3 regions of the Colwellia sp. NW0002-52-1 genome follow, and region 1 is predicted to be linked to each of the others. Evidence: predicted binding sites of a transcription regulator. Region 1 holds the regulator's gene; each other region holds the start of a gene.
What was found. Region 1 encodes FNR, which switches genes on or off when oxygen is low (the NO sensors DNR and NnrR bind a similar motif). Its sites were predicted from a motif close to TTGATCTAGATCAA; they were not measured.
Positions count from the first base shown of each region.

Region 2: a site for FNR is predicted at 3,522-3,535, ahead of AC27H3_RS09905 (universal stress protein). Genes of this name have one in related genera too.
Region 3: a site for FNR is predicted at 2,675-2,688, ahead of AC27H3_RS16335 (GbsR/MarR family transcriptional regulator). Genes of this name have one in related genera too.

Region 1 is NZ_BAAJLU010000005.1:29,929-34,840, forward strand. Features, by position in the region: gene AC27H3_RS06865 (heavy metal translocating P-type ATPase) at 1-281, shown strand, start outside; gene ccoS (cbb3-type cytochrome oxidase assembly protein CcoS) at 278-511, shown strand; gene AC27H3_RS06875 (sulfite exporter TauE/SafE family protein) at 501-1,163, shown strand; gene fnr (fumarate/nitrate reduction transcriptional regulator Fnr) at 1,208-1,927, shown strand; gene uspE (universal stress protein UspE) at 2,131-3,063, shown strand; gene AC27H3_RS06890 (SGNH/GDSL hydrolase family protein) at 3,616-4,245, shown strand; gene ttcA (tRNA 2-thiocytidine(32) synthetase TtcA) at 4,332-4,912, shown strand, end outside.
Region 2 is NZ_BAAJLU010000008.1:81,269-86,180, reverse strand. Features, by position in the region: gene AC27H3_RS09925 (M24 family metallopeptidase) at 1-1,100, opposite strand, end outside; gene AC27H3_RS09920 (bifunctional alpha/beta hydrolase/OsmC family protein) at 1,262-2,527, shown strand; gene AC27H3_RS09915 (hypothetical protein) at 2,774-3,151, shown strand; gene AC27H3_RS09910 (hypothetical protein) at 3,220-3,423, shown strand; gene AC27H3_RS09905 (universal stress protein) at 3,597-4,463, shown strand; gene AC27H3_RS09900 (DUF21 domain-containing protein) at 4,597-4,912, opposite strand, start outside.
Region 3 is NZ_BAAJLU010000022.1:23,399-28,310, forward strand. Features, by position in the region: gene AC27H3_RS16325 (cytochrome d ubiquinol oxidase subunit II) at 1-558, opposite strand, end outside; gene AC27H3_RS16330 (cytochrome ubiquinol oxidase subunit I) at 558-1,922, opposite strand; gene AC27H3_RS16335 (GbsR/MarR family transcriptional regulator) at 2,083-2,625, opposite strand; gene AC27H3_RS16340 (methyl-accepting chemotaxis protein) at 3,111-4,649, opposite strand; gene AC27H3_RS16345 (class 1 fructose-bisphosphatase) at 4,874-4,912, opposite strand, start outside.

The sequences.
Region 1 (4,912 bases):
CTCATTTGTCTATTGCTATGGGTAGCGGTACTGATATTGCTAAAAATGGCGCAGATGTGATATTACTCAATAATAAACTTAAGGGTGTACAAACCCTGCGTGAAGTTGCTATTCGCACCACTCGTATTATTAAGCAAAATTATCTTTGGGCTTTTGGTTATAACGCTATTGTTTTACCGCTAGCGGTAACAGGCCATATAGCGCCTTACATGGCGGTTATAGGTATGTCGGCCAGTTCAATTTTAGTGGTAACAAATTCATTAAGGCTGTTAAAAAAATGAGTATAATTTACGTATTAATTCCCATTGCCGTGTTGCTCACAGCTATTGGTATTTATCTGTTTTTTTGGGCGGTAAAAACTGAGCAGTTTGATGATTTAGAAAAGCAAGGCATGAGTATTTTATTTGATGATGAAAATGATAAAGCTAAGCAAAATACCTTAAAGAATAACGAGTTAAATGAAACAGAAACTTCAAAGCAACAGCTAAAAAACCAGACTCATGACACTTGATTTTTTTTCTGCCTTTATTATTGGTCTGCTCGGCTCTGGCCATTGCATTGTAATGTGTGGTGGCATTAGCACTATGTTGACTACTGCTATTTCTGATCAAACTCGCCATAAAAAATTCGCCATTGTATTTGCTTATAACTTTGGCCGTATTGCTTCCTATAGTTTCATTGGCGCTATTGTGGCATTTACCAGCTCTATGGCAGCTAAAAACATAGGTTTTCCTGTTGTTATATTAAAAACTATCGCCGGTATTTTTTTAATTTTTTTAGGACTATATTTAGGGCAGTGGTTAATGTGGTTGAGCCGCATAGAACATTTAGGAAAAAATATTTGGCGTTATATATCGCCACTGACTAAAAACTTTATACCCATTAAGAACGTTAAAAGTGCCTTCGCTTTAGGTGCATTATGGGGATGGCTACCCTGCGGCTTAGTTTACTCAACTTTAACTTGGTCTTTAGCAAGCGCCGATACCCTCAATGGTGCTTTGATCATGTTTTTCTTTGGTTTAGGTACTTTACCTGCTTTAATGTCAATTTCACTAGGCACGTTCAGTGTTAAGTCTTTATTAACTCAGCCACTATTTAGAAAGCTATCGGCCATTTTGGTGATTTCATACGGCATTTATTCTATACTTATTGCATATAGCTAACGCATCTAATATGGTGTTCAGCATGGAAATTTTTATAGGTTATTATGAATAATAAATCGTGTGCCGACCAACAACATATTCACTGCCAAAACTGCAGTATCAGTGAATTGTGCTTACCATTTTCACTTAACAATCAAGAGTTAGAGACTTTAGATAATATTATTGATCGTAAGCTGCCTATCCAAAAAGGAGAGCAGCTATATAACGACGGTCAACCAATGCAAGCGCTTTACGCCGTGCGTTCTGGCACATTCAAAACTTATACAATTAACAAACAAGGAGAAGAGCAAATTACTGGCTTTCATTTGGCTGGGGATTTACTCGGATTTGACGCCATAGCGAATGCGAAACATCCAAGTTTTGCTAAAGCACTAGAAACCTCAATGGTTTGCGAAATACCTTATAATACGCTCGATACGTTATCTAATAGTATGCCAAAATTAAAAAAACAAATTTTGCGTATGATGAGCACTGAAATTCGTGAAGATCATGAAATGCTAACATTACTTAACCGTAAAAATGCGGAACAACGCCTTGCCACCTTCTTTAGTACTTTAAGTAGTCGCTATCATGCGCGTGGTTTATCGGCCTCTGAATTTCGTTTGTCTATGACACGTAATGATATTGGTAACTATATTGGTTTAACCGTAGAAACCATAAGTCGTTTACTTAACCGCTTCGATAAAAATGGCTTAATTGCCGTTAATGGTAAACTTATTACCATCGTAAATATTGAAAAATTAAATGAGTGTGCCGCGCTTTAAAATATAAATCCAGCGTTTTCTCACGACTTTATTATTCAACAATTTACCGCTATGCTTAACATAATATAGTTTATAAAAAATGATAATAATTTGATTTAAAACAAGTATTATCTTTTCAAAATAGATTATTGTTAATATATTAAGCAAGGTTATTAGCTGTGTGGTTTGGCCTAATACAAGCAGGCAAAGATAAGGAATTAACTATGGAAAAGTATCAAAAAATACTCGCAATTGTTGACCCAACAACAGAAGATCAAAAAGCGTTAAAGCGAGCAATAGAATTAGCACGTAAAACGGGTGCAAGTATCACTGCATTTTTGACCATATATGACTTCTCTTATGAAATGACTACAATGCTTTCAGGCGATGAACGCGAAGCTATGTGCAAATCGGTTATTAATGATCGTACACAATGGTTAGAGTTTATGATTGCTGACCTAGATGTTTCTGGTATTACTGTTGATTGTAAAGTTATTTGGCATAACCGCCCTTTTGAGCAAATAATCGCACAAGTTATTGATCATGGTTATGATATTGTCATCAAAGGGACTCATCAACACGATAAATTAAAGTCCGTTATATTTACCCCAACCGATTGGCATATTTTACGTAAATGCCCTTGCCCTGTACTGCTAGTGAAAGAACATTTATGGCCTGAAGACGGCAATATTATTGCTGCATTAAACATTGGCAGCGAAGAAGAAGAACATAAAGCCTTAAACGATAAAATAACGGCAGAAGCCAAACAGTTAGCCAAAGTAATGAAAGCAAACTTACACTTGGTAAATTCGTTTCCAGGCACTCCGGTAAATATCGCCATAGAGATTCCAGAGTTTGATGCTAATGATTATAACCTTGCTATGCTCAAGCATCATGAAGAGGCCATGTTAGAGCATGCAGCCGCTTTTAATATCACTGAGGATTTCACTCATATAAAAGAAGGGTTACCTGAAGATATTATTCAAAGTGTTGCTGAAGAAATAGATGCGGAACTTGTTATTTTAGGCACTATAGGTCGCACAGGCTTATCTGCCGCGCTAATCGGCAATACCGCTGAACATGTTATTGATCGACTAAATTGTGATGTACTCGCTTTAAAACCTGAAGGTTATGTTTCTCCTTTGGATGTTAAATAAAGCTACTGAAGTTCATTACTTATAAAAATGCGTCATCCACTGATAATACAGTTCTTTGGTTGACGTTTTTTCTCAGCACTTCACATTTAGCACTTCATATTTAGCTTTAGCAGCTGACTTCTAGCAACTTGTACACAGCACATTACTCCTAGTAATACCAATTGATTTAATGAATCGGTCAATTTTAAACGAGGATAAATTTTCAGTAGCAAGGCGCTTGATTGAGCAATAGCAGGCTATTGGGATTGAAAGCAACGTAGATACTGGATATTTAAACCGCTTTCGAATGATCGATTGTTTATATCAATTGGTATAAACCGCACTTATATCTTGTTTACTTACAAATTGTACGTGAATTAACTTCACTTATTAGACGCTGTTTTTTCTACTATTTGTCTTCGAATATATTTTACGTTATAACTATAATTTACCGTTCCCGTTAGGGTTTTAGCGTTGCAGATAAAAAAGCCACTTACTCATATTCTTTATTGCATCAGTACTTTGTTAATAATGCCTATATTGCTTTTACAAGCAGTATGGGTTCGCGTTAGTATGATAAAGCTACCTGAAGCATTAGGTGAGCGTTCAGGCACTGCAGGTAGTGGTAAGAAGATTAACTTATTAATTATAGGTGATTCTGCCTCGGCCGGTGTTGGCACAAAAGCACAAAAAAATGCCTTATCAGGTCAGTTAGTAGCGAACCTTGCGACTAACAACACCGTTAATTGGCAACTAGTGGCGACTACAGGCTTAACATCAACAGCTTTAATAAGTGAAATTGAGAATATCAAAAACCAAAGATTTGACTTTGTTCTAGTATCTATTGGTGTAAACGATGTTACTGGCTTAACAAAGCAGCACCAATGGGTTAGTAATATCAAGACTATTGTAGACTTATGTAACGTCAAATTTGATAACCCAAAAGTTTTGATGACAGCGATACCTCCTATGCACTTGTTTACTGGCTTACTGCAACCATTAAGGTGGTGGTTAGGGTTAAGAGCAAAAAAACTTAATGAGTTAATGACTTTAACTTCAACAGATTATAATCAATGCAGCGTGCTAACCATTAACATGCCTTTTGCGCCACAATATTTAGCTCAAGATGGTTTTCATCCATCATCGCTTGCTTATTCTGTTTGGGCGGAACAAGTAGCAAAGGCATTAAAAACATCAGCATAAATTAGATAAAAAATTTCATTAAGTTCAACTTTGTTCAAACCGTTAGTTCCGCTATACTACGCGCCAATATTTATCAGGAAATTATTATGAGCGCAGTTTTAACATCAGCCCTAACGCCAAGCCAAAACACTCAACTAGACAAGCTTGAAAAGCGTCTTCGCCGTCATGTTGGTCAAGCCATTGCTCAATATAATATGATTGAAGATGGCGATAAAATCATGGTCTGTGTGTCGGGTGGCAAGGACAGCTATGCCATGCTTGAGATATTAATGCGTTTAAAAGAGTCAGCCCCGATTAATTTCGACTTAATTGCGGTAAACCTTGATCAAAAACAACCTGGGTTTCCTGAGCACATTTTACCAAATTACCTTGAATCAATAGGGGTGGCTTACAAAATTGTTGAAGAAGACACCTATGCAATCGTAAAAGAAAAAATCCCTGAAGGTAAAACCACTTGTAGCTTATGCTCTCGCTTACGCCGTGCATTATTGTACAAAGCCGCTAAAGCATTAGGTGCCACTAAAATTGCACTTGGCCATCATCGTGACGACATGGTAGAAACATTAATGCTGAATATGTTTTACGGTGGTAAGTTAAAATCAATGCCCGCTAAGCTAGTATCTGACAACGGTGAACATGTTGTTATTCGCCCTTTAGCATTCTGTAA
Region 2 (4,912 bases), on a different contig from region 1:
ACCAACATAGGTTCATTAGAAAAACACATACCTTTGGCTAAAGGTGTTCTATCGCTACGAACTAAATAAGGCCATTCATGAATATCTAAACCAACACCATGGCCTGTTCTATGTGGGCATCCAGGTGTTTGATAGTCAGGACCTAACTGTTGACTTGCTAAATATTCTCTTGCAGCGGTATCTACATCCCCACAGGCAACACCTATTTTAGCGGCGTCAAAGGCTGCTTTTTGTGCGAGTTTTTCAATTAACCACATCTCTCGTTGACGTTGATTTGCTTCACCAAAAACATATGTACGGGTAATATCTGAATTATATCCTTCAAGCTGGCAACCGGTATCTATAAGCACAATGTCATTTTCTGCGAGCGCTTTTGGTGTTTTAACGCCATGTGGGTATGAAGAGTCTTCACCGAATAAAACAATACAGAAGTATGATCCCGCTTTAGCGCCTACTTTGCGGTGTGCTTGATCAATAAAGTTAGTCACTTCTTCAACTGAAATTCCTATACGTAATATGCGCGCAACAGCTTTGTGAACTTCAAGGGTCATATTCTTTGCTTGTTGTAATAAAGCAATTTCTTTAGTGGATTTCTCAGCACGACAACCTGCTGTGATTGCTTTCGCATCGATAAGCGTTAGCTCAGGAGCAGCTTTTTTTATACCGTCAGCAATAAAAAACGCTGTAGATTCATCAATGGCTAACTGACCAGTGGTAATGCCAAGGTCTTTTAAGGTTTGGGCGACAAGTTGATAAGGGCTTTCATGCTCTTGCCAGCCTTTTATTTCGCCTTTAATTGTCATGTATTGATTAAGCGTGTTAACTTCAAAGTAAGGGGCAATATAATGTATTTTACCTTTTTGAGGAATAATAGCGCCTACTACACGCTCACTGGCATACCAACGAGTACCAGTAAAGTAGTATAAATTTGTTCCTGCATCAATATAGGTCGCCGCAATGTTATGTTTAGCCATTAATGCTTGGGCTTTTGTAATGCGTTGTTTAAATTCAGCCTCAGAAATTGCTTTCACTTCGCTGGTCATATCAACTAATTTTTCAAGCTCAATTTTGGCGTTAGAGCCGCCGACACCTATCGTCATCTTTGATCCTTTGTATTTATAATTTCGTTATATTTTATACAAAATACTTAGCTATGTATCGTCAATATTGAGGTAATTTATAGCTGAATAAAAATTAATAACTGGTTTGGACGGTCAATTATGACAACTAGCAATAAATTAAAATTAACTAAGGATTACCTATGCGTAAAAAAGTAGAGTTTATTAGCGGAAAACACAAACTAAGCGGCCTACTAGAAACACCAGAAACTGATGTAAAATTTTATGCTTTGTTTGCACATTGTTTTACATGTGGCAAAGACATTGCCGCCGCATCGCGTATCAGTCGAGCGTTAGTACGCAAAGGAATTGCAGTGCTCAGATTTGATTTTACAGGTTTAGGTAACAGTGATGGTGATTTTGCTAATAGTAATTTCTCATCCAATATCAAAGATTTAATCGCCGCTGCAGATTTTCTCCGTACGAGCTATCAAGCGCCTAGGTTACTTATTGGTCATAGCTTAGGAGGCGCTGCAGTACTTAATGCTGCTCAGTATGTCGATGAAACCATGGCTATTGTTACTATAGGTGCGCCTTCAGATGCTGCACATGTTGCGCATAACTTTGCTTTACAGCTTGATGATATTGAAAAAAATGGCAAAGCAGCAGTTAATTTGGCAGGGCGGGTATTTACAATAGAAAAGCAATTTTTGGACGACATCAAAAGCTACGATAGCAGCCATATTGCCAAAATGAAAAAAGCATTATTAGTCATGCACTCGCCGGTCGATGGCACCGTAAATATTAGTGAAGCAGAAAAGATATATCAAGCTGCTGTACATCCAAAAAGTTTTGTTAGTTTAGATAGCGCTGATCATTTACTAACGAATAAACATGACGCTGAATATGCAGCTGACGTAATTGCCGCTTGGTCAGGTCGATATATAAACCATGAAGACCTTATTACTCGTGAAAGTAATAAGCAACACTCAACAATTAATACGGTTGATAAAAACTCAAACGCTGAGCAAACCAAAGTAACGCAAGGCCATGTTGTTGTTGAAGAGAAAAATCATAAATTTACCCAACATATAAGCACGGCTAGTCATTATTGGCTTGCTGATGAACCAGTAAGTGTTGGAGGCGATAATATGGGACCTGATCCTTATGAACACTTGCTTGCTGGTTTAGGTGCATGTACTGCCATGACATTGCGTATGTATGCTACGCGAAAAAAACTTGCTGTAAAACAGATTAAAGTGGAGTTAAAACATAGCCGAAATTATCTAGAAGACTGTGAATCGTGCGAAGAGCAAAGCCAAGGGATTGAAGCTATTGTGCGAGAAATTAGCTTTATTGGCGAATTAGATGCTGCACAACAATCTCGGTTTTTAGAAATAGCAGACAAATGCCCAGTACATAAAACTTTGCACAATAATGTGAAGGTTGTCAGTAAGTTGGTCAGTTAATTTAATCTAGATTGTTGTTATGCCGTTAAAACATGCCGAATGTTTTAAAAAGCTAATAGTATAAAGGTAAAAAACCTGTAATATAAAATCGTAGTATTGACACTATATAGCCGATATTACTTTAACTGTCATAGGGCATTGTATTTTTATGTTTAGATTTAATATTGTGTATTAGCTATTTATATTCGTGTTTAGCATCAATAGTTTGATAGAGTATTTATTGGCTAATTGCATTTAGGAGCTATCATGGAGTCGCATGGTAATTACAAAATAGAACTTCGTGAAAATATAGTTCATATTTACCCGTCAGGTGGGTTTAATGAGCAAGGAGTAAAACAGTTGAACGATGAAGTACTGTTGATTGCGCCTGACGAGGCACCTTGGGCTTTAATGGCACACCCTGATGATTCTGCAGGGTTAACCCCTGAGGCAGTAAATGAGATAGTAAGTTTTTTTCAACTAATAAGTAAAAAGAACTGTGTGGTTATCGGTATGGAAGTTCTACCAACTTGGCAAGGCGTGCTTGAAAATTCAATTAAAGGAAATGTTAACATACCTGTTTATATGGACGTTAACATGACAAAGTTATCACCGCTGATCAACAACATACTTGATAATGCCTAAAGAAAAATAGGCTTTACTATTACTGATTTTACTTACTTTACATATTTTAGTTTATTAAAAGAGATTTTATGTCGAATTCAATGGCTTTAGAAAAAATATTTATGATTTTGGCTATTATCTTGGGAGTGGGCTCTGCGATAGATTTAATTTATGATTTATCTACCTCGAACTTTCAATGGGCTGAAATTTTGCGTTGCAGTGTTAATATTGTTATTGCCTGTTTATTGTATCTCTATGCGAATAAAAAACATAAAGAAAAGCTTAGTCGATAGGCGCTTATTAATTGCCTTAATGCTAATTTGAACGCTCATTTATCTTCACACTTGCAGTTTTAACCCTCATTTAGTCTCACTTTATTTATCACTAAACCTTGTTCTAAATCAAAGAACAGCTATATTACAAATGTTACATTCATTCTATATACATCAAGTAATTAGAGGGTTCTATGAGCAAAATATTTGTAGTCGCCGATTTATCGGATAATAAACAAGTGGCAATAACGCGCGCTTGTGAACTTGCCAAAAAAACAAACAGTGAATTACATGTAGTTTATTTTTGTTATCAAAGTTTACGGTTTATACAAGATGACTCACAAAATATAAAACAAACATTAATAGATACCATTACCCTTGAAGCTGAAACCTCTCTCGATAAAATGGTCCCAGAGGAAGTAAATTACAGTTTTGAAGTCGTTTGGGAAAAACACATTTACCAATGGATAAATACTTACGCCAAAGAACATAGCCCAAGCATGGTAGTTAAAACTGCACATAGAAGTGAAACGTTTTTATACACCTCAACTGATTGGCAGTTACTAAGAGAATGTTCAGCGCCAGTGTTTATTGTTAGCGATAACAAATGGCGAAAATCACCCAATGTATTGGCAGCTATTGATTTAGAAACTAAAAGTAAAAGTAAACAAGCGTTGAATCATCAAATATTGAAAGCAGCTAAAGCATTTTCTCAAACCAATGAGTCAGAGTTATTCGTTTGCTATACCGTACCATTTTCTAAAGTATTACGTGATTTAGGTATTCACTTTAAAGACGAGTTAGAAAATGGGGCAGCTAAAACTTTAAAACCTAAAATTGAAAAATTGGCGGCTGAATACGACATACCCTTGGCAAATTTCACTATTAAAGCGGGCGAGCCAGAAAAGGTTATTCCAAGTATTGCTGCGAAACAAAAGGCTGGATTAGTTGTCATAGGCACGGTTGGACGTAAAGGTCTCAACGCTAAGGTGCTTGGTAATACCGCAGAGAAAATTTTAAACTTGTTAAAGTCAGATGTACTTGCATTAAAGCCTGAGTAGCTAAGTAGCTTAACTCAGATCTGCAATTTTTTTAATACGGTACTTACACAGGTTTTGTTACAGGATCGTATCAAACAAAACGTCGGCTAACTTTTTAGCCGACGTTTTATGTTAAATGCACGTTAATCAATAATTAAACTTTTTCAGCGTTAATTAATTCGGCTACTTTTTCGTTCTGCTGCACTAACGGCAACATACCTTTAAGTAATCGGCCGAATATATCAGCACCGGTAATAATTCGTTTAGTTTCACCCCAAACCAACAATACATCGTGTTCAATAACACCATCAAAGTTCTTATCAATAGAAGTATTTACTTTCATTTGTAAAATTGCTTCATTTAATGAAGTTGTTTCGTCTGTAATTACCACTGGGCGGTGGCAAAAGCTGTAAGGGTCAAAGTTTTCTGCTTGAAAAAGCGCACTTCGTAAGAAACCATCTGCATCAATA
Region 3 (4,912 bases), on a different contig from region 1:
TGCGGCTTTACGTTGTAACTCACCTTCAGTTTTCATTACCAACCATGCTGCGCCAATAAAACAATAACCTGCGGTAACACAAATAGCTGATAAGGCAGAAAAACCGAATGATAACCAGGTATCTTCAAATGATGTGATATAACGCCCTAGCATATAACCTTGAGACAATGTGGCTAGTAAAGAGCCAAATTTAAACGCTAGGTCCCACTTTTTCTTATCGTGACTTGGTGCTTTAGTACGAAAATCAAATGAAACCCCACGTAAAATTAATCCCGCTAACATTAAAGCTGTAGGTAAATACAAGGCTTGAAAAATAATAGAGTGTGCTTTTGGGAAAGCAATTAGCAATAAGCCAATAGCCATAACTAACCAAGTTTCGTTAGCATCCCAAAATGGCCCAATTGAATAGATCATGGTATCGCGTTGTTCTTGGTTATCTAAGGGTAATAAAACCCCCACGCCCAAATCATAACCGTCAAGTATCGCGTAAATTAAAAACGAAAGGCCCATTAAGCCGACAAAAACGATGGGTAGCCAATCTATTGGTGTAGCTGTCATTATTTCGCTCCTTGTTCAGTTAAGGGAACTTGCGGCTCAATAGAAGAACCTGACTCGGTTAATGTTGCATTTGATTGCTCTAATATTACAGCTCGGTTTGCCATAACAAATAAAGTGCGAATATAGGCAATCAATAAAAAGCTATAGATCACCAAATATAAAGTTAAAGACATCACGATATTTTCTGGTGGCGTAGTGGTTACCGCATCTTTTGTGCTTAATACCCCAGTAACTAAATACGGTTGTCGGCCTATTTCTGTAACATACCAACCAGCAAGTGTTGCGAACCAGCCAGAAAATGTCATTCCAACACCTACTTTTAATAGCCAAGTGGGGTAGCGTTTTTTAATAACATATTGATAAGTGGCTAACCAAGAAAATAGTAACATTAACACGCCAACCCCTATCATTATTCTGAAGCTGAAAAATACCGGCGCAACAGGAGGGTGCTTATCTACAAAGTTATTCAAGCCTTGTATTTCGCCTGCAGAATCGTGAGTTAGAATAATACTCGCCATATTAGGCACTTTAACCTCGAAATGGTTCTCTCGATTCTCTTCATCTGGCAAAGCAAACAATAATAAGGGAACATGGGTTTCTGTATCCCATACACCTTCCATCGCGGCAATTTTTGCCGGTTGATTTTTAAAAGTGTTTAAGCCATGTAAATCACCTACAAAAATTTGTATTGGAATTAAAACGGCGGCCAAAACTACGGAAAAATTGAGCGCTTGTTTAACAGACTTTTTATTATCGCCTTTTATAAGCCTGTAGGCTGAAATGCCAGAAATTAGAAATGCCGTTGTTAACCCTGAAGCGAGAAGCATATGCATAAAACGATAAGGCATAGAAGGGTTGAATATTACTTCAAGCCAGCTTGTTACATGAGCCACGCCATCAATCATCTCGAACCCTGCTGGCGTATGCATCCAAGAGTTTAGTGATAAAATCCAAAATGCTGATAACGTAGTACCAAAAGAAACTAATACCGTGGCTATGGTGTGAACACGATTCGATACTCTGTCCATACCAAAAAGCATAATTGAAAGAAAAGACGCTTCTAAAAAGAATGCTGTCATTACTTCATAACCAAGTAAAGGACCGGCAATATTGCCGACGGTTTCCATGTATCCCGGCCAATTAGTACCAAACTGGAATGACATGGTAATGCCACTAACCACGCCAATACCAAAGGTTAAGGCAAATATTCTGACCCAAAATCGATAAACCCGTAACCAACTATCGTCTTGGGTTTGGTTAAAACGGATTTTGAAAAACAACAATACCCAGCATAGTGCGATATTGATGGTAGGAAATAAAATATGAAAACTAATATTGGCAGCAAATTGGATGCGAGAAAGCATGAAACTTGTGTCATTAGCAATTACAGATGCATCTAACACTTGATGTACTCCATTAGGTTATATAGTTAGCGTGAAAATAAATAGTGTAAGTTTATTTGTGTAAGTTAAATTTTAAGTAAAGTTATTCAATGCGAAGTAATCGCTAAGGTTGTGCTGAAAATTACCTGAGTAATAGCTTGTCTTTTACATCTAAAATTTTGCTAATCCCTTCACCCATTTTTAGTAAGGTAGCTAATTTCTCTGACGACATACCCTGCATTTCATTTGTCCAAAGCGTGACCATTTCCATTAAGTCATGCATTTGTTTTACGCGCATTTGAGTATATTCATCAGACTCGTTACTGGGCTGCTCCATCAGTGCATCACGCAAGGTTGAAAGGGTTGGATCTAGTTCGCGCTTTCTGCGTTCAACAACTAATGTGCGAGCTATTTCCCAAATATCATTTGGTGCTGAAAAGTACTCTTTTCGGTCGCCTGGAATATGATGTAACTTGATCAGGTTCCATGATTTAAGTTCTTTTAAGCCCATGCTGACATTCGAACGAGATATTTGTAACGCTTCACTAATTTGGTCAGCATTAAGCGGTGCTTCTGTTAGTACAATTACAGCGTACATTTGGCCTAATGTTCTGTTTAATCCCCAACGTGAGCCCATTTCGCCAAAGTGCAAAACTAATGATTGTGTCATTGCAGTAATTTTCATTTTTGTGTTTTCTGAATTTTCAGTAATTTGTGAAAATTGTAAGCTCTTTTTGATTTAAGTCAAGTTTTTAAGGATAAATAAAAACAATATTAATCAGTTTTTTATTTTAAAGGCAGGTGTTTAATATCTAACCTGAACTCTGGATAATGAGTGCTTGATACTCAAGTGAATTAAAAGCTTAGATGGCAAAATAAATACAATAGCAAGGTGAACATCACGAGTAGACATCATCAATGCTTCTTTTTATGCCATTTCCAAGGCAAAACGTTTATGAATAGCGCGCTATTTATCGACGTTTTAACGCAGAAAATGGGTTAAAAGGGAGGATTGAGCAAGTACTGCTTATCCAGAGTTCAGGTTATCTATGAAAGTAGGGTGCTACGCTGAAAAATTATAAAGTATGCTTTATTTATGATGAGCAATAAAAAATAGCTACACAGGTAGCCATTTTTTTATTAGTAAATACCTTGGTCGTTATGGCGTTATTAACTGAAGTTAGTGCTAAGTTCTTCAATAGCATCGGCATTTTTATTAACTTCTATGCTTTTGCCAGACACCGCTTCAGCTAATTGGGTGTTGCGCTGAGATATACTGTCAATGTTGTGGATACCATGAGTAATTTGTTCAGCAACCGTTAATTGGTGCTCAGATGCTGTGGCAATTTGTGTTGTCATGTCATTAACATTTTGGATATTGTCAATAATATCTTGCATGGCGCTTTTTATAGTTTTTGATTCAATAGAGCACTCATCAGCATTGGTTTTATTTGACATCATGACTTGATTCCAAGCTTTTAACGTACGTTGTAACTCAGTTACTGATAATTGAATTTGTTCTGTGGCACTTTGTGTTCTACTGGCTAAAGTTCTTACTTCATCGGCAACAACAGCAAAACCTCGTCCTTGCTCTCCTGCTCTTGCCGCTTCTATTGCTGCATTTAATGCCAATAAATTTGTTTGATCGGCAATACCTTGTATTTCACTCATTACTGTTGATATTTTATCAACGTCTGTCACCAATTCAGTGGCATTATTTGCGGCATTTTCAACGTCATTAGCAAGTTGGTCGATCTTCGTTTCAGTGCTTTCAATAGTGGCTATATTTTGTAGACAATCAACTTTAACTTTTGCAACTTTATCATTTGTTAACGATGTGCTCTCGCTTACTTCGTTTATGGTTTTACTCATTTGCGCTATGTCTGAAGAAAACTGGCTAATATATTCATTTTCTTCTTTAATACCGCTGAGCATTTCATTCGATGTTTGTGCAAGTTCATCTGCCAGCTTGGCTAATCTTCTGCCTGAGTCATTACTTCGGCCTAATACTGTTTTTATTCTGGCTTTATATAGTTCAGCAGGATAATTAATAATATTAAGAATGCCTTTGCCTAAATAGACATGGCGTGAAGGGCTATCAAACATTGCTTTTGTTTTATTTAAATGCCCCGGTATTTTTATTAATTCTTCGGAAAATATAACGACAATTAATGCGATACAAGCTAGCAGTATAAGCGATGAGGTTAAGCTGCCAGAGATCAGCAAGTTTGTTACCATTGCTACGACCACACAAATAAGTGCAGCAAGCCGTTTAAGTGGAATGTTAGCATGCAAGTCTACAATAGAATTATTACTGTTTAGCGTGTCGTAAAGTAATTGGGCCTCTTTTTTTTGCTGAACAGTTGGAAAAGCACGAACTGATTGATAGCCAGTAATTTTTCCTTTATCAAGTAAAGGAGTTACATAAGCGTCTACCCAGTAATAGTCGCCATTTTTACAACGGTTTTTAACCATGCCACGCCATGAATCTCCCCGTTTTAATTTTTCCCATAAATCTTTAAATGCAGCCTTTGGCATATCAGGATGACGAACAACGTTATGATGTTGGCCGATTAATTCTTCAAGGCTGTAACCAGCCACTTCACAAAACTCAGGGTTAGCATAGGTAATAATACCGTTTAAATCGGTTGTGGAAACTAGTTGCTCTTGTTCGGTGAAGGTACGTTCTACATTGGTGATATGACTCATTATTCCATCGTCCTTGTGAAGGTTTGTTCTTAACTTTGAAGTACTATTATAAATAACAATAGACTCTTTTTTAGAATTAACAATAGAAAAATGTAGTTTTGTGTTGTAACAAATTGTTTTGACTAGTTTAGGGTAAGGTCATAATAAATATAAATAAAAACACCTGATGGATTCAGGTGTTTTAAGGTGTATTTTGAGCTTATAACTATGCGGTAGTTTAAGCTTTATTGGTAGTAGGCTAAACAGGCTTCTACTTCATTTTT